DNA from 4 places in the Streptomyces sp. NPDC093109 genome. Region 4 is predicted to be linked to each of the others. Evidence: riboswitches for the same ligand, from Rfam matches in the RefSeq annotation. Region 4 holds a riboswitch; each other region holds the start of a gene.

Region 1 (4,203 bases), on a different contig from region 4:
GCGACGCCTCGGCGGCGGCCCGGATATTGGCCGCGGCCAGCCCCTTGTACCGGGGGTGCGCGCCGACCTTCGTGGCGATGACCACGTCCGGCCGGTTGCGGCGCGCGGCGAGCCACTTGCCGATGACGGTCTCGGACTCGCCGCCCACGTGCCCCGGGATCCAGGAGGTGTACGTGTCGGCGGTGTCGACGAAGTTCCCGCCCGCGGCGGCGTAGGCGTCGAGGACGGCGAAGGACTCCGCCTCGTCGGCGGTCCAGCCGAAGACGTTGCCGCCGAGGTTGAGGGGGAAGACCTTGAGGTCGGATGTTCCGAGCGTACGCAGTTCAGTCATACGGCATCTCTGCGCGGAACGGGATCTTCCTACTCCCCGGAACCGGCCCGGCGGGGCCGGTCGGGTGAACGGCCCGCCGCAGAAAAGCCGGGGCCCGCGCATACCGCGCGGGCCCCGGCTCTCCGTCCCGACCGGACGGGAAACGTCAGGGGTTGATGCCCCGGCTCTGGAGCCAGCTCATCGGGTCGATGCCGGTGCCGCCCGCCGTGTGGACCTCCAGGTGGAGGTGCGGGCCGGTCACGTTGCCGGTCGCGCCGACGCGGCCGATGACATCGCCGGTGGCGACCTTCTGGCCGACGCTGACGGTCATCGAGGACTGGTGGGCGTACCAGACCTCCGTGCCGTCATCCAGCTCCAGCACGGTGCGGTAACCGTACGAGCCCGACCAGCCCGCCGACTTGACCGTACCGCTGTGCACGGCCTTGACCGGCGTGCCCGTCGGCGCCGCGAAGTCGAGGCCGGTGTGGTGGCCGGAGGACCAGAGCGAGCCGGCCTGGCCGAAGGTGGAGGTGATCGTGTACGAGGAGGTGGGGAGGGAGAAGCTGGCGGCCAGCTTGGCGATGCGCTCCTGCTCCGCCTTGGCCTTGGCGGCGGCCTCGGCCTCCGCCTTCTTCTCCGCCGCGTCCTTCTCGGCCTGGGTCTGCTGCTTCTTGGCCGCGGAGGCGGCCTGCTGGACCGCGGCGGCCTCGGCGGCGGCGCGCTGCTCGGCAGCCGCCTCGGCCTGCTGCTGCTCGGCCTGCTGGAGGATCCGTGCGCGGAGCGCCTCGCCCGCGTCGGTGGCGCCCTGCTCGGCGTCCGCGACCGTGAGTCCGGCGGTGGAGAGGGGGGCCTGCGCGAGAGCCTCGGCGACCTCGCTCTTCTTGTCCGCCGTGCCCGTGCCCGAAGAGCCGATCCCCGGCAGGGACTTGCCGTCCGGGAGATTGTCCGCGATGACGTCGGGCAGGGATATGGAGACGGCCGGCTTGTCCTGCGCGGTGGCGATGCCACCGGCGCCGACGGCGGCGATGACGCCCACGCCGAGGACCGTGGAGCTGCGGGCGAGCCCGCGCTGCTTGGTGACCCGGTGCCTGCCGCGTACGGGGGGTCGGACGGTCTCCTCGGTGGGATTCCACTCCCCCCAGGTGCGCTCCGGCTCGTTGCCCTCGCCGCGGCCGAACCGGTAGGGCTCGGCGGGGGCGGCGGTCGCTACGGAACCTTCGGAGGCAGGCTTGTTGGACGCCACTGAGGCGCGCTCCTTTCCTTCCTTCTCGCCTACCGGGTTAGCTGACGGGTTCGGAGCAGGAAGGTCTCCTACGGGTTTCCGCTGTCCGCGCAAGGCAGCGAAAGTTCCCGATTCACCCCAATGTGTGGTTCCCCGGTTCCCTTGCGGGATTCGGCGCGTGCGCGCGGTGCCATCTCTGGCGACGGCTGGGACAACCGCGCTGCGTTATCGAACGTTAATAGAGACCAGGGGTTTATTCCAAGCCGTTCCTGATGATCGTTAACGAGTTCGCAACGGACACACCCGGACACAAGAGCGCGCACCCGGGCGAGTTGACCGGAGATTGGGAGGTTATGTGTTTCTGACGGTGTGTCAGCTGTTATGCGGAGGGGTACGCCCCGATCACCCCTCGTGTCCTTCGGCCCCGGGACGCGCGGATTCCGATCCGGACGCGGCCCCCGGTGCGGATTCCGGCGTGAACCCGGGCGCGGCCCCCAGGACCGGCCGGCTCACCGCCAGCAGCGCCATGTCGTCCTGGCTGCCGCCGCCCGTATGCACCCGTACGTCGTCGATCAGCGCCTGGAGCAGCTCGTCGGGCCCCTCGAAGGTCCGCCCGTCGAGCCGCTCGCGCGGCCGGTAGAAGACGCCCCGGCCGTCGCGCGCCTCGGTGAGCCCGTCCGTGTAGAAGAGCAGCATCGCGCCGTCGGGGTACGGGTTCGGCTCGGCGCGGTCCGGCCACGCACCCAGCTCGCTCATCCCCAGGGGCAGCGCGGGATCGCCCGGGGCCAGCATCAGCACGGAACCGTCCCCGCACATCATCAGCGGCTCGGGATGGCCCCGGTTGAGCAGCCGCACCACGTCCTCGCCCTGCGGGATCTCGGCCAGTACGGCGGTGGTGAACCCCTCGAAGACATCGACCCCCGCCCGGCGCGTCCCCTCCCGCAGCAGCGCCCGCTCCAGCCGCTGCGCGACCCCTTCGAGCGACGACTCCTGCTCGGCGGCCTCCCGGAACGCCCCGATGAGCACGGCCACCGCCTCGACGGCCTCCAGCCCCTTCCCCCGTACGTCCCCGACGACCAGCCGCACCCCGAACGGCGTGTCCTGCACGGCGAAGAGGTCCCCGCCGATGAACGCCCCCTCCTGCGCGGCCTCGTACCGCGCGGCGATACGCAGCCCCCCGATCCGCTCGGCGGGTCTGGGCAGCACGGCGCGCTGGGCGGTCTCGGCGATGACGCGGGCGGAGGCGAGCTGCTCACCGCTGCGTCTGACGATGCCGGTGATGTAAATCGCGAGCAGTGAGGCGACCAGCACGGTCAGCAACTCGCTCAGCGACGTCAGGGTGATCAGTGTCGAGGAACTGATACGCAGCCCCACCTCGGCGGCGACCGCGACCAAGGCGACCAGGGACGTGCCGACCATCGGGTAGAAAGGCGCGGCGACCAGCGGCGCGGCGGCGAGGAGCGGTGCGGCCGTCACCTGCGTCGGCGTGGTGACGTCGAGGATCACGCCGAAAATAATCACCAGCGCAGGCATCAGCGCCACCATCCGGTGACCGGCCCGGGTCCGGCCACCGCGGATGCCGCCGCGGCCGGTGTGCGGGTGGTCGTGGCCCGGATCGCCGGAGCCCCAGAAACCGGTGCCCTCGGCAGCCCAGAACCCCGTACCGCCGGTGGAGCGCCGCCCACTGCCGCCGGTGCGTCGTCCGAGCCTCCTCAGCTTCCCCACCACCATGGTCTCCTCGCCCGGGTCCGCTCGCGGCTGCGGACGGCTCCTCGCTCCACCCAGGCTGGCCGCTGCCGCGCGGGCGGGCGACTCACCCTCGGCCGAGTGGGCTACGGGACGGTTTCCGGGTCCCGGACAAGCACAGCCGTACCCTTCACGTTACTTGTCATAGGCTGGTATGGAATATTGATCATCGAATGATTTGTCGGCTCGGGAGCGCGTACGTGTGCGTGCGCACACGACGAAGGCCCGGATTCTTAGTGAATCCGGGCCTTCGTTTCCATCCAGTAGCGGGGACAGGATTTGAACCTGCGACCTCTGGGTTATGAGCCCAGCGAGCTACCGAGCTGCTCCACCCCGCGCCGTTGAAGACAACTCTACGGCATCCGGCGGGCCCTCATGACCACTCCCGTGACCACTCCCACCTCAGGCCGCCTCAACCACATCGGCCCGCACCGCGGCGGCCCACTCCACCAGCAACCGCTGGTAACGCTCCTGGTCGGCGGGGCGCAGCCGGCCGCCGGAGCGCGTCCACAGGGCGCGGATCTCGTCATTGACCACAGCGGCGGTCCGCACGGACCGTACGGACCGCACAGGCGGGACATGCGCGGCCTGCGCGGCCTGACAGGCGGCACGGACACGGGCACGGTGTAAAGAATCGCGGGCAACTGATGAAGAAGTGGTTGAGGAAACGAACATGGAAGCAAGGTTACGGGCAGCCACTGACAATCGGCGGAGGGTTTTCCCCCGGCGCGGCCTCACCCGTTCAGCGCACCACCACGTCAGCCCGCCTCCCCCTCCCCCTCGCCCCCGTACGCGTGCGGGGCCCCGCCCTGCCACTCCACCCAGAGCGGATCGTCGAGCAGCTCCCAGGCATCCGGCAGGCCGGCCTGCCGGAGGAACTCGACCAGGTGGTCGTCGGAGTGCGCGAGCCCCATGATCCGCCCCC
Region 2 (4,203 bases), on a different contig from region 4:
GCCAGTACCCCGGACAGGATCGTGCGTGCGACCCTCAGCAGCTCCGCGACCTGGGGGCTGGCCAGCGAGTAGTGGACGACGGAGCCCTCGCGGCGGGTGACCACCAGATTCGCCCGGCGCAGGACGGCCAGCTGCTGTGACAGATGGGCGGGCTCGACCCCTACCTCCGGCAGCATCTCCGCGACCGCGTGCTCGCGCTCGCTCAGCAGCTCAAGCACCCGGATCCGTACCGGATGCCCGAGCGTCTTGAAGAACTCCGCCTTCAGCTGGTAGAGCGGCGCGCTCACCGACTTGCCTCCGCACTGCTGCGGCCGGCCGTGGGACCGGTCGCTCGCCGTCGCTCGGACACCGGGGGCCGGTGCCGCTCCCACCCGGGACTCACTGCCCCGGGGTCGTCCTCGCCGTATCCCGCTCGTCCGGCGGCTCTGGACCGACCGGGACAACACTGCCATACGCGCCGGTCCCGGGCTGGCGGTACGGGATCATGGTGCCCCTGGCGCGCTCCCGTCCGGCCGGGGAACAGCCCTCTCGCGGACGCCGGTTGGGGATTTCGGGCCTGGCCGACGGTCGGTTTATGATCTTGGCCATGACTTCGCAAACCCCCGAGAAGAGCCCGTCCCGCAAGCAGAAGCTCCAGGAGAAGCAGCGGCGCCAGCTGGCCGTCGTCGACACGATCGACAAGGCCGAGGCCAAGCTGCGCAAGGCCAAGGTGGAGCTGGCCGAGGCCGTGGCGGAGGCGGTCGAGGTCTTCGGCAGCGAGCAGAACGCCGCCGACGAGCTCGGACTGCCGGTGGAGACGATCCGCGGGCACCTCGACCTCATCGAGGTCGACGGCGACGGCTCCGAGGAGACCGCGGAATCCCCGGAGACCGCCCCCGCCGCCGTGACCCCGGCGAAGGCCAAGGCGCCGTCCAAGGCGGAGCCGAAGCCCGAGACGGAGTCCGAGCTGGAGCCGGAGCCCGCGCTGGTCTAGTACCGGGAGTACCGGGCGCCAGGAACACGGGAGCGGGGCCGCACGTCGGCCCCGCTCCCGTTTCTGTTTCCGTATACCGTTCCGTCCCCCGCGATCCGCACCCGGCCGGTCCTGATGGCCGAGCACGTCCGGTTTCTGACGCGTATTCGGAACACGCTCGCTCGGTATCCCGGCGCGGTTCTCCGAAGGCAACGCCACTCGACCGGAAGGGGTGTTGGTGAATTCCTCGGCGAATTACGTGCCCGGTGCGTTTTTGATGTGCGGTCAGGTGCTCCGACCGCGCCCTTCGGTGCCTCGCCGCCCGGGTTGTATGGGTGATATTTGGGTGTCTTGTCCTTTTATGTTCGCCCTACGGGGGTGACGTGCATCACGGTGGCGGGGTGGGTGTGGCGGCCGGGAGGGCGCGTATTTCGTACGCCCGGCGGGAATTGCGGGATTTGATCTTTCCGCGCCGGAGAGCGCATTGAATTCCGGACTTGTTCGGTTCCGCTGTTCTCGCTTAAGTTCACGTCACTCCGGATGGAACGCCGAATCCTGCCGCTGTCCGGTCAACCCACCAACCCACTCATGTACGGCAGGAGCGGGGGACCCAGGTAAGTCGCCGGTCCGTGTACGGACCGGCTTGGGGTGAAGTCTCGTGTACACCGCGTGACCGGGCATCTCCTGCCCGAACCCGACAGCTCACCTCGCAGGCGACGGAGAGGAACGCGTCATGTTCGCAAAGGCTGTCGTCAGGGCGAAGCACAAGGCGAAGCACCGCCGCCCCAGAACGAACCCGCTCGCCCGTGGCGCCGTCGCCGTGAGCGCGGGGGGTGCCGTACTGGCCCTGCCCCTGCTCGCCGCCACCACCGCCCAGGCCGCGCCCGTCACCGCCCCGGCGGCCTCGGTGCCCCAGGCCTCCGACAACGCGGTGAAGGCCGTCCCCACCACCTACTCCGTGGTCCTGGGCGACTCGCTCTCCAAGATCGCGAAGGCGCACTCGCTCAGCGGCGGCTGGAAGAAGCTGTACGCGGACAACCGCGGGGCCATCGGGACCAACCCGTCCCACATCCGCCCCGGCCTCACGCTGAAGCTCGGTACGGCCGCCAAGGCCACGGTGAAGGCCGCCCCGAAGGCCGCGCCGAAGACGGCCACCAAGACGGCCGCCAAGACCGTCACCGCCGCTCCCGCGGCCCTGAAGTCGTACAGCAACAACCTGGACGGCTGGATCCGGGAGTCCCTGGACATCATGGCCGCGCGCGGTATCCCCGGCAGCTACAACGGCATCTACCGCAACATCATGCGTGAGTCCTCGGGCAACCCGATGGCCATCAACAACTGGGACATCAACGCCCAGAACGGCATCCCCTCCAAGGGGCTCCTCCAGGTCATCGACCCCACGTTCCAGACGTACCACGTGCCCGGTACGTCCCTGAACAGCTACGACCCGGTCGCCAACATCACCGCCGCGTGCAACTACGCCGCCGCCCGGTACGGCTCGATCGACAACGTCAACGGTCCCTACTGACGGACCCGCGCCCGGCACAACACCGGCCCCACCTGCCCCGCCTCGGCGCGGACGGGTGGGGCCGGCGGCCGTTCGTGCCCCTTCTCGCACCATGCGGAGCAGGCAACAGGCCGGAAACGATCACGGAACGACCGGGAAATTTCGGTACGTCACTCTCTCTCCACGCATACGAGACGGAAGGGAGCCGGTATGAGCCTCAGCAGCGCACGTCCGGCGGACCTCCGCAGCCGTGTCCACCAGTCGGCCTGGACGCGGGGGCGTGTGGCCCACGGTGTGCCGCTCCGCTCCGCCGCCGCCCGCGGCTGAGCGACACGCGGCCCGTAGCCCTCCAGCTCCCTCCCTCCGTCCCCTCCGGCGGGGACGTATGCGCAGAAGGACCTCACCATGACCACCGTCGTACCCCCTCCCGCCCTGCCCAGGGAGTGCACCTTCGACCCCGGTGACTGGGCGATCCTGGCCCGCCACTGGTACCCCGTCGCGCTCTCCCGCGAGGTCGGCGGCCGGCCCGTGGCCGTACGGCTGCTGGACGAGACGCTCGTGGCCTACCGGGTGGACGGCGAGGCCGTCGTCGCCCACGACATCTGCCCGCACCGCGGTGTCCCGCTCAGCCTCGGCGGCGGCGACGGCGCGGGCATCACCTGCGCCTACCACGGCCTGCGCTTCGGCGCGGGCGGCAGGTGTACGGACGTACCGGCGCACCCCGCAGCGAAGATCCCCGCCCGGCTGAACCTGCGGACCTTCCCCGTCGTCGAGCGGTACGGACTGGTGTGGACGTGTCTGCGGCCGACCGACGAGGAGCGGCGGGACCCGGCGGCCGTGGCGCCCGTACCGCGCATGGCCCACTGGGACGACGAGGGGTTCCAGCGGATCACCTGCCCCAGCATCGACATCGCCGCGTTCGCGGGCCGCCAGCTCGAAGGGTTCCTCGACGTCGCCCACTTCGGCTTCGTCCATCTCGACTCCTTCGGCGACCCCGACAACACCGCTGTCCCCGACTACTCCCCGGTCCGCCACGACCGCGGCTTCTCCGTCGACTACTGGAGCACGGTCAGCAACTACGCGCGCGGCGGCCCGCAGGCCCCGCCGGACTTCCAGTGGCTGCGCCACTTCGACGTCCATCTGCCTTTCACCGCCACCCTCGTGGTGCACTTCCCCGGCGGCGGACGCCTCAACATCATGAACGCGGCCTCCCCCGTCTCGGCCAGGAAGACCCGGATGTTCGCCCCGATCGCCCGCGACTTCGACACCGACGGGCCGGTCCAGGACGTGTACGACTTCAACCGGAAGGTGTTCGAGGAGGACCGTGCCATCGTCGAGGTGCAGAAACCTGAGAACCTGCCCCTGGACCCCCGGCTCGAAGTGCACATCCCCGCCGACCGCAGCTCCATCGCCTACCGGCGCGGGCTGCGCGACATGGGCCTGAGCCACTTCTTCACCGCGTAGGAGCCATGGCCGTGCAGACCCTCGATGTCATCGTCCACGCCGTCACCCTGGCCTCCGCCACCAGCCGCAGCTACGAACTCCGCCCCGTCACCGGTACGTTGCCGCCCTTCGACGCCGGCGCGCACATCGACGTACACCTCGACCGGGCGGACGGCGGCCCGGCGCTCATCCGCCCGTACTCGCTCTGCAACTCGCCCCGGGAGAAGGACCGTTACCTCATCTGCGTACACCGGGAGGACACGGGACGTGGCGGTTCCCTGGCCCTGCACCGGGAGATCAC
Region 3 (4,203 bases), on a different contig from region 4:
CCCAGGCGCTGCGCATCGACGACCGCGTCAGATAGAGCCGTTCCCGCGCGCGCGTGATGCCGACGTATGCGAGGCGCCGCTCCTCCTCCAGCTCCTTCGTCTGGCCGAGGGAACGCATGTGCGGGAAGACGCCGTCCTCCATGCCGGTCAGGAACACCACGGGGAACTCAAGCCCCTTGGCCGTGTGCAGCGTCATCAGCGTGATGACCCCGGAGCCGTCCTCGTCCTCGTCGGGGATCTGGTCGGAGTCCGCGACGAGCGCGACCTTCTCCAGGAACTCGGCGAGGGTCGGAGTGGCCGCGACAGCGGGGGTGTCGTCCGTGTCGGCCGTCTCCCCTTCGCCCTCGCCCTCGCCGCCCGCCGCCTGGCCGCGTTCCTGCTCGAATTCGAGCGCCACGGCGGCCAGTTCCTGAAGGTTCTCGATCCGGGTCTCGTCCTGCGGGTCGGTCGACGCCTGCAGCTCGGCCAGATACCCGGTCCGTTCGAGCACGGCCTCCAGGACCGTCGCGGGCCCGGCGCCCGACTCGACGATCGTGCGCAGGTCCTCCATCAGCGTGTTGAAGCGCTTGACGGCGTTGGCGGAGCGCGCCGCCATCCCGTACGCCTCGTCCACCCGCCGCAGCGCCTGCGGGAACGTGATCTTCTCCCGGAGGGCGAGCGCGTCGATCATCGCCTCCGCCCGGTCCCCGATGCCGCGCTTGGGCACATTGAGGATCCTGCGCAGCGGTACGTTGTCCTCCGGATTGGCCAGAACCCGCAGGTAGGCCAGCACATCGCGGACTTCCTTGCGCTCGTAGAAGCGCACCCCGCCGACGACCTTGTACGGCAGGCCGACCCGGATGAAGATCTCCTCGAAGACACGCGACTGCGCGTTCGTCCGGTAGAAGACGGCGACGTCGCCCGCCTTGGCGTCGCCCGCGTCCGTCAGCCGGTCGATCTCCTCCGCGACGAACTGCGCCTCGTCGTGCTCCGTGTCGGCGACGTACCCGGTGATCTGCGCGCCGGCGCCCGCGTTCGTCCACAGGTTCTTCGGGCGGCGGCTCTCGTTGCGCTCGATGACCGCGTTGGCGGCGCTGAGGATCGTCTGTGTGGAGCGGTAGTTCTGCTCCAGCAGGATCGTCGTCGCGTCCGGGTAGTCCTCCTCGAACTGGAGGATGTTGCGGATCGTGGCGCCCCGGAACGCGTAGATCGACTGGTCGGCGTCGCCGACGACGCACAGCTCGGCCGGGTCGTGCCCCTCGCCCGAGGGGCCCACCAGCTCGCGTACGAGTGTGTACTGCGCGTGGTTGGTGTCCTGGTACTCGTCCACCAGGACGTGGCGGAAGCGGAGCCGGTAGTGCTCGGCGACGTCGGGGAACGCCTGGAGCAGATGGACGGTGGTCATGATGATGTCGTCGAAGTCCAGGGCGTTGGCCTCGCGCAGCCGGCCCTGGTACATCCGGTACGCCTCGGCGAGCGTCTTCTCGAAGCCGTCAGCGGCCTGGCCGGCGAAGGTCTCCTCGTCGATCAGCTCGTTCTTCAGGTTCGAGATCTTGGCGCTGAACGCCTTGGGCGGATAGCGCTTGGGGTCGAGATCGAGATCACGGCAGACCAGCGCCATCAGCCGCTTGGAGTCGGCCGCGTCGTAGATCGAGAACGACGAGGTGAAGCCGAGCCGCTTCGATTCCCGGCGCAGGATCCGCACACAGGCGCTGTGGAACGTCAGCACCCACATGGCGTTGGCGCGCGCGCCGACGAGGTCGCCGACCCGCTCCTTCATCTCGCCCGCGGCCTTGTTGGTGAAGGTGATCGCCAGTATCTGGCCGGGGTGGACACCGCGGCTGCCCAGCAGATGCGCGATCCGGTGCGTGAGGACCCGCGTCTTGCCGGATCCGGCGCCGGCCACGATGAGCAGCGGCGTGCCGGTGTGCACGACGGCGGCGCGCTGCTCGTCGTTCAGCCCCTCCAGCAGCGCGGCGGGGTCCACGACCGAGCGCGGACTGCCGCCGCGGTGGTACGGGTCGCGCGGCGGCGGCGCGTCGAACACGCCGCCGAACAGGTCGTCGGGCACCTGCTCGGGGGCGTGCTCGTCCTCCTCCTCGGGCGGCGGCGGGTGCGCGTCGCCGGAGGGCTGGAGATCCGCCAGGAAACTGTCGTCAAAGAGGCTGCTCATCGCTTTCCGAGTCTAGGCGGCCACACTGACAGTCCGCGCCCGTCTTCCGATTCGGTCCGCGCCCGTCTCCGCATTCGGTCCGCGCCCCTCGTCACATTCGCCGCCACGCGACCGGGTAACTACCAAGCGTGACGCTATACCCTCCATTGACGCCGCTCGCACCTCACTCCAGCAAATGGTCACGAAAATGTTCCGGGCATATCGACCATCCACCTTCACATCAGCAGCACAACTTGGCTAGCGTGCTCGATCAGGCAGCCCGTAACCCCCTGGCGATCCACGCCAAGCGGGCGGCCCACGCCGAATTCGGCCTCCTCCCAAGGAGGTCCGGAACCGGGGACCCACTCTGCATCACCGGGGTGAATCGGGCCGTACGTCCGCCGTACACCAGGCCCGTAGGGCAGCCTTCCGTTCCGCCCGAACCCGACAGCTAACCCGGTAGGCGGTCCACGGAAGGAGATGCCGACCTTGGCGTCGCATCGCAAGTCGCGCAACCGTAGCGGCGTAGGCACCAACTCCCCCGCCGTCGGGGTCACTACGGCCGCCATCGCCTCGGTCACGCTGCTGTCGACGCAGAGCGCGGGCGCCGCGCCCGCCGAGCCGAACCCCTCGGTCGAAGAGGTACAGAAGAAGGTCAACGACCTGTACCGCCAAGCCGGCGGCGCCACCCAGCAGTTCAGCAAGCCGAAGCCCAGTACGACGAAGGAGAAGCGCACCGTCGACCGGGTGCGCGACAACGTCGTCAAGGGCGCCGACAAGCTGAACGAGGCCCGCCGTACGCTCAGTCCCCAGTCCCCCGCGCAGTTCCGGGACGGCGGCCCCGCCCCGGCCGGCACGCTGATGTTCACGGACCGGACCGCGGACCGGACCGCCGGGCGTCCCCAGCAGAGCGCGCCGCCGCGGCCGACCCAGCCGCCGGTGCCGCGGGTCGCTCCGGTCATACCGGCCGTACCGAACGTACCGCCCGCGCCGCCCGCGCAGCCCGCGCCGCCCGCGCAGCCCGCTCAATCCGTGGCCGGCCCGGAGGAATCGGCCGACCCGCAGGACAACCCGCAGGACCCGCAGGACGACGCACAGTCCGACCCGCAGTCGTCCCTGCGGAACAACAAGGAAACCGTCCAGAAGAAGCTGGCCGACGCGCGTGCCCTGCTGTCGAAGGCGACATCGGGTGAGCAGGCGCGGCTGGCCGCGCTGGAGCGCCTGAAGCAGGAGCGCGAACAGGAAGAGGAAGAAGCCCGCCGCCGGGCGGAGACACAGGCCCAGGCACAGGCTCAGGCGCAGGCCCAGGCGCAGATCGAGGCCCAGGTCCAGGCCCGTGCCCAGGCCCAGGCGGCAGCCGAGGCGCGCGCCGCCGCGGAGGCCGCCGAGTGGGAGCGCCAGGAGCGTCAGGAGCGTCAGGAGCAGCAGGGCCGGCCGGACGCGATCGCCGCCGCGGGCGCGGTCACGGGCCGGGTCACGGCCGCGGGCACGAGCACGGACCCGGGCGCCGGCGCCGGCGCGGACGCGGACGTGGTCGCCACCGCGGGCACGACGGGTACGGGTACGGGTACGGCCGCCGCGCCCGGCAACAGCTACGCCACCAAGGCGGCGAAGGTCCTCGCCTTCGCCCGCGCCCAGATCGGCAAGCCGTACGTGTGGGGCGCCTCGGGCCCCAGTTCGTACGACAGCTCGGGCCTGACCCAGGCCGCCTGGAAGGTGGCCGGCGTCGAGCTGCCGCGCACCACCTGGGATCAGGTCAACACCGGCACCCGCGTCGCGACGGACGATCTCCTCCCCGGTGATCTCGTCTTCTTCTACGACGACGTCAGCCACGCGGGCATCTACATCGGTGACGGCATGATGATCCACGCGCCCAAGCCGGGCGCGAACGTCCGCGAGGAGTCGATCTACTACCTGCCGATCTTCGGCAGCGTCCGCCCGGCCTGACCGGCGGTCCACGCACGGACCCGACCGGCGGCGATATCCACGCCGGTCGGGTCCGGAGCGTGGTGATCAGGTCGGCGCCATCCCCGGAAGCATTCCGATCGCAAACCGCTACGGAATCACCACCT
Region 4 (4,203 bases):
GCCTCGGCGGCGGAACCCACCGCCGCTGACCCGCCGAGAGAGGCCCGCCGCCATGCCGGAGACAGAGAAGCCCGTACCCGCCGCCGATCCCGGGGCCCCCGCCGTCGCGGCCGGACCCGCGGCCGGACCCGCGGCCCGGCCGGAACGGATCATGGACGAGGAGAAGAAGTTCCCCCGGGGGCTGGTCATCCGGCTCTTCGCCTATCTGGTGGCGGGCCATCTCTTCGCCGCGTTCCTCTACCTGCTCTTCGAGATGGGCGGCAAGGGATAACCGTGCGGCGTCAGCCGTTGCCGTCGTCGAGGAGCCGGTCGCGCAGCCGGTCGCGGGTCTCGGGGGCGAGTCCGAGCCCCTCGGAGAGATAGCGGTCGGTGGTGCCCCAGGTGTTCGTGATGCTCTCGAAGGCCGCCGCCAGGTAGGCGGGGCGCGCGTCGAAGAGCGGGCTGAGCAGCTCCATCACCTCGGCGGACTCCTCGGCCGCCGAGCCGTCGCCGCGGCGGACCCGGTAGCGGCGGTGCGGATCGTTCGACTTGAGGTAGTCGGCCTCGATCGCGTCGGGCTCGACCCCGACCGCGAGCAGGGCGACCGCGACGGAGAGCCCAGCGCGGTCCTTGCCCGCCGCGCAGTGCATCAGCGCCGGGACGCTGTCCTCGGCGAGTGCGTGCAGCACCCGGCTGTGCTCGGTGGTGCGCTCCGTGATGATCGTCCGGTACGAGCCGATCATCCGGGCCGCCCCCCTGTCGTCCGAGAGGAGCGAGCGCAGCTGACCGAGATCGCCGTCCCGCACCATCCGCCAGAACTCGGCGCCGTCGGCCGGGTCGGAGAGCGGGATGTTCACCTGCCGGACGCCGGGCAGTGCCACGTCCTCGCCGTCCAGTTTCATGTCGGCGGAGTTGCGGAAGTCGAAGACCGTGTGCAACCCGAGGCCGGTGAGGAAGGCCGCGTCGGCGTCGGTGGCGTGGGCGAGGTGGCCGCTGCGGAAGAGTGTGCCGCCGCGTACGCGCCGGCCGTCCGTGGTCGGCAGGCCGCCCACGTCACGGAAGTTGCGCACACCGGACAGTTCGGGCTCTGTCGACGGGACTTGCGGCAGCTGCTGCGTCACGGCGGCTCCTCCGTGTCTGCCGTCGGCGCGGCTCGCCGACGAGGTCGTCTCCTGACGATACGACATGGGTTCGGAGCCGAGGAGGTGGCCGCGGGGGATCTGTCCGTAATGGGGGATTGCAGCCAAAGTGCCCTGTTAATGGGGGAGATGGGGTGCGGGCCGTGAGCGGAATCATAGCGGTGACGTTCCGTGGCGGCGTCGCCGAAGGTAAAGCCAACCCCATGGGGGAATCGAAGATCGGTCATCGACGCAGGGTGACGGGTGGTGCGTGGCGATATTCCAGTCACCTCCTGCGGCTGAAAACAACTGCTTGTACCGGACGTCCGACTCGCCTACGTTCACCCTCAATCCGGGTGGAACGCCGAATCCTGCCACTGCCCGGAGACCCACACCCGAACCCTTCACGTGTGGCAGGAGCGGGGGACCCAGGCAGTACGCCGATCCGGGTGTTCCGGACCGGCTCGGGGTGAAGCCGCGCACCACGCGCGGCCGGGCAGCTCCAGCCCGAACCCGACAGCTCACCTCGTACGGCGCCGGAGAGGAACGCACATGCCCGCGAAGGGTAAGCACCGCCGACCGAAGAACAATCCGCTCTCGCGCCGCTTCATCGCCGCAGGCACGGGCGGCGCCGCCATCGCGCTGCCGCTCATCGCCGCCACCGGCGCGCACGCCGCCGGGCAGGCCGCGCCCGCCGTCGCTCCTCAGGCGGCTCCCGCCGCGGCCGACACGGTGCGTACCACGTCGGCGGCATCGGCGTCGGCTTCGGCTTCGGTGTCGGCCGCTCCGCAGGGGACCGCCGCCACCCGGATCGGCACCAGGACGGCGGCCCGCACCTACTCCGTGGTCTCCGGCGACTATCTCTCGAAGATCGCGGTCGAGCAGCGGGTCCAGGGCGGCTGGCAGAAGCTGTACGAGGACAACCGCCGGGCGATCGGCGCCGACCCCGGTCTGATCCACCCCGGGCTGAAGCTGACGCTCGGCACGAAGGCGGCGTCGGCCGCGCCGTCCCGTACGTCGGCCGCCCCGTCCCGTACCTCCTCCGCGCCGGCCGCGTCCGCGCCCCGGGCCGAGGCTCCGGCGAAGGCCTCCGGCACCGCGTCGTCGAAGTCCGCGTCGTCCAAGTCCGCCTCGTCGGACGCGGGGTCGTCCACCGCCTCCGGCAGCGCGGCGCCCAACACGGCTACGCAGACCACCGGTTCGGGCTTCCTCAAGCCCGTCGACGCGCCGATCGGCACGTCGTACCGCGCGTCGGGCGGCAGCTGGTCCAGTGGCTACCACACCGGTGTGGACTTCCTCGCCTCCGCGGGCTCCACCGTCAAGGCGGTCGGCGCGGGCACCGTCGTCTCGGCCGGCTGGGGCGGCTCGTACGGCAACCAGGTCGTCATCCGGCACAGCGACGGCAAGTACTCCCAGTACGCCCACCTGTCGGCGCTGTCCGTCTCCAACGGCCAGAGCGTGGACGTGGGGCAGCAGATAGGCGTCTCCGGCGCCACCGGCAATGTCACGGGCCCCCACCTGCACTTCGAGATCCGCACAGGCCCCGACTACGGCTCGGACATCGACCCGGTGGCCTACCTCCGCTCGCAGGGCGTCACGGTCTGAACCCGCTCCGGACCGCGGCGGACGCGCGGTGGTCGCCCGGCACTCCGGTGCCGGGCGACCACCGTTCTCCGGCTATTCCCGGTTGGGCGAAACTTGACGGATGGTATTTCTCACCCACGGTCAACCCCTCCTTACGGTCGCGTAGGTCACAACGCCGGGTGGAAGATGGACCGCTGTGGCAGACGATTCGAGAACAACAGGAAACAGCGGATTCGGGTCGTACGCGGCGATCGGCGACAGCTTCACGGAGGGCGTGGGAGATCCGGGCCCCGACGGGCAGTTCGTCGGATGGGCGGACCGGTTGGCGGTCCTGCTCGCCGACCAGCTCCCGGACTCCGGCGCGACGGCCGACACCGCGCACGGGGACTTCCGCTACGCCAATCTCGCCGTACGCGGCCGGCTCCTGGACCAGGTCGCGGAGGAGCAGATACCCCGGGCGCGGGAACTCGCCCCGGACCTGGTGACCTTCTGCGCGGGCGGGAACGACATCCTCCGGCCCGGCAGCGACCCCGACGATGTCGCCGAGCGCTTCGAGCGGGCCGTCGCCGACCTGACAGGATCCGTCGGCACCGTCCTGCTGACCACCGGCTTCGACACCCGTGGCGTCCCCGTACTGCGCCATCTGCGCGGCAAGATCGCCACGTTCAACGCCCATACGCGGGCCATCGCGGACCGCTACGGCTGTCCCGTACTCGACCTGTGGTCCCTCAAGACCGTCCAGGACAGGCGGGCCTGGGACGGCGACCGGCTCCATCTGTCGCCCGAGGGACACACCAGGGTCGCGCTGCGCGCCGCTCAGGTGCTCGGCTTCGAGGTGCCCGCGGACCCGGACCAGCCGTGGCCGCCGCTGCCGCCGCGCGGCACCCTGGAGGAACGGCGCGACGACATCCACTGGGCACGTGAGTACCTGGTCCCCTGGATCGGGCGCAGGCTGCGCGGTGAGTCCTCGGGCGACCACGTCGAGGCGAAGCGGCCCGATCTCCTGCCGCTCCCGTGAGCACCGGGTCCCGGCGCTACCCGCCCGCCGGGACCCGCGCCGGGAGAGGCCCGGCCGGTATCCGCTCCAGGACACCGCCCGCGAAGACGTCGTACAGCGGCAGCGTCTCCAGATGGACATAGCCGATGTGGCAGTCGCAGACCGCGAGCGGGCAGGCCCGCGGCGCGAGGGCCCGCCGGTAGGAGCCGTCGTACAGATTGCCCAGCTCGGCCGGGACGAAGTGGCAGCGCCGTACGGTGCCCTCGCCGTCCACCGAGATCACCGACTCGCCCGTGCGGCAGGGCAGCCCGGCCGAACGGTGCGGATCGCGGCTGTAGGGGAAGAGCGGGTCAAGATCCGTCCAGCGCGCGGCCTCCTCGTCCGTGTAGCGGTGCCCGTCCGCCGCGTTGACCCAGAGATAGACGTGCGCGGGCAGCTCGGCGCGGAGCCGGCGGGCCTGCTCCAGATGGTCGTCGAGACCGACGACGCCCACGCTGAACCGGATGCCGAGCGCCGTCAGCTCGT

Evidence for each region. Region 4 has a riboswitch for cyclic di-AMP ahead of AB0389_RS34535 (LysM peptidoglycan-binding domain-containing M23 family metallopeptidase). Riboswitches for the same ligand answer to the same signal wherever they lie in the genome.
Region 1: another riboswitch for cyclic di-AMP. It lies ahead of AB0389_RS08290 (M23 family metallopeptidase); the one in region 4 lies ahead of AB0389_RS34535 (LysM peptidoglycan-binding domain-containing M23 family metallopeptidase).
Region 2: another riboswitch for cyclic di-AMP. It lies ahead of AB0389_RS06170 (LysM peptidoglycan-binding domain-containing protein); the one in region 4 lies ahead of AB0389_RS34535 (LysM peptidoglycan-binding domain-containing M23 family metallopeptidase).
Region 3: another riboswitch for cyclic di-AMP. It lies ahead of AB0389_RS16905 (C40 family peptidase); the one in region 4 lies ahead of AB0389_RS34535 (LysM peptidoglycan-binding domain-containing M23 family metallopeptidase).

Annotation. Positions count from the first base shown of each region.
Region 1 is NZ_JBFBEZ010000006.1:17,925-22,127, forward strand. It holds gene AB0389_RS08285 (aldo/keto reductase) at 1-331, opposite strand, end outside; gene AB0389_RS08290 (M23 family metallopeptidase) at 477-1,553, opposite strand; cyclic di-AMP (ydaO/yuaA leader) riboswitch at 1,565-1,719, opposite strand; gene AB0389_RS08295 (PP2C family protein-serine/threonine phosphatase) at 1,935-3,077, opposite strand; tRNA gene AB0389_RS08300 (tRNA-Met) at 3,543-3,616, opposite strand; gene AB0389_RS08305 (hypothetical protein) at 3,681-3,830, opposite strand; gene AB0389_RS08310 (hypothetical protein) at 4,037-4,203, opposite strand, start outside.
Region 2 is NZ_JBFBEZ010000004.1:46,958-51,160, reverse strand. It holds gene AB0389_RS06180 (metalloregulator ArsR/SmtB family transcription factor) at 1-287, opposite strand, end outside; gene AB0389_RS06175 (hypothetical protein) at 587-973, shown strand; cyclic di-AMP (ydaO/yuaA leader) riboswitch at 1,489-1,681, shown strand; gene AB0389_RS06170 (LysM peptidoglycan-binding domain-containing protein) at 1,686-2,480, shown strand; gene AB0389_RS06165 (aromatic ring-hydroxylating dioxygenase subunit alpha) at 2,865-3,923, shown strand; gene AB0389_RS06160 (PDR/VanB family oxidoreductase) at 3,929-4,203, shown strand, end outside.
Region 3 is NZ_JBFBEZ010000015.1:115,723-119,925, reverse strand. It holds gene pcrA (DNA helicase PcrA) at 1-2,152, opposite strand, end outside; cyclic di-AMP (ydaO/yuaA leader) riboswitch at 2,441-2,613, shown strand; gene AB0389_RS16905 (C40 family peptidase) at 2,612-4,078, shown strand.
Region 4 is NZ_JBFBEZ010000059.1:13,200-17,402, reverse strand. It holds gene AB0389_RS34550 (XRE family transcriptional regulator) at 1-29, shown strand, start outside; gene AB0389_RS34545 (DUF6126 family protein) at 152-271, shown strand; gene AB0389_RS34540 (tyrosine-protein phosphatase) at 282-1,100, opposite strand; cyclic di-AMP (ydaO/yuaA leader) riboswitch at 1,482-1,646, shown strand; gene AB0389_RS34535 (LysM peptidoglycan-binding domain-containing M23 family metallopeptidase) at 1,650-2,702, shown strand; gene AB0389_RS34530 (SGNH/GDSL hydrolase family protein) at 2,878-3,699, shown strand; gene AB0389_RS34525 (STM4011 family radical SAM protein) at 3,716-4,203, opposite strand, start outside.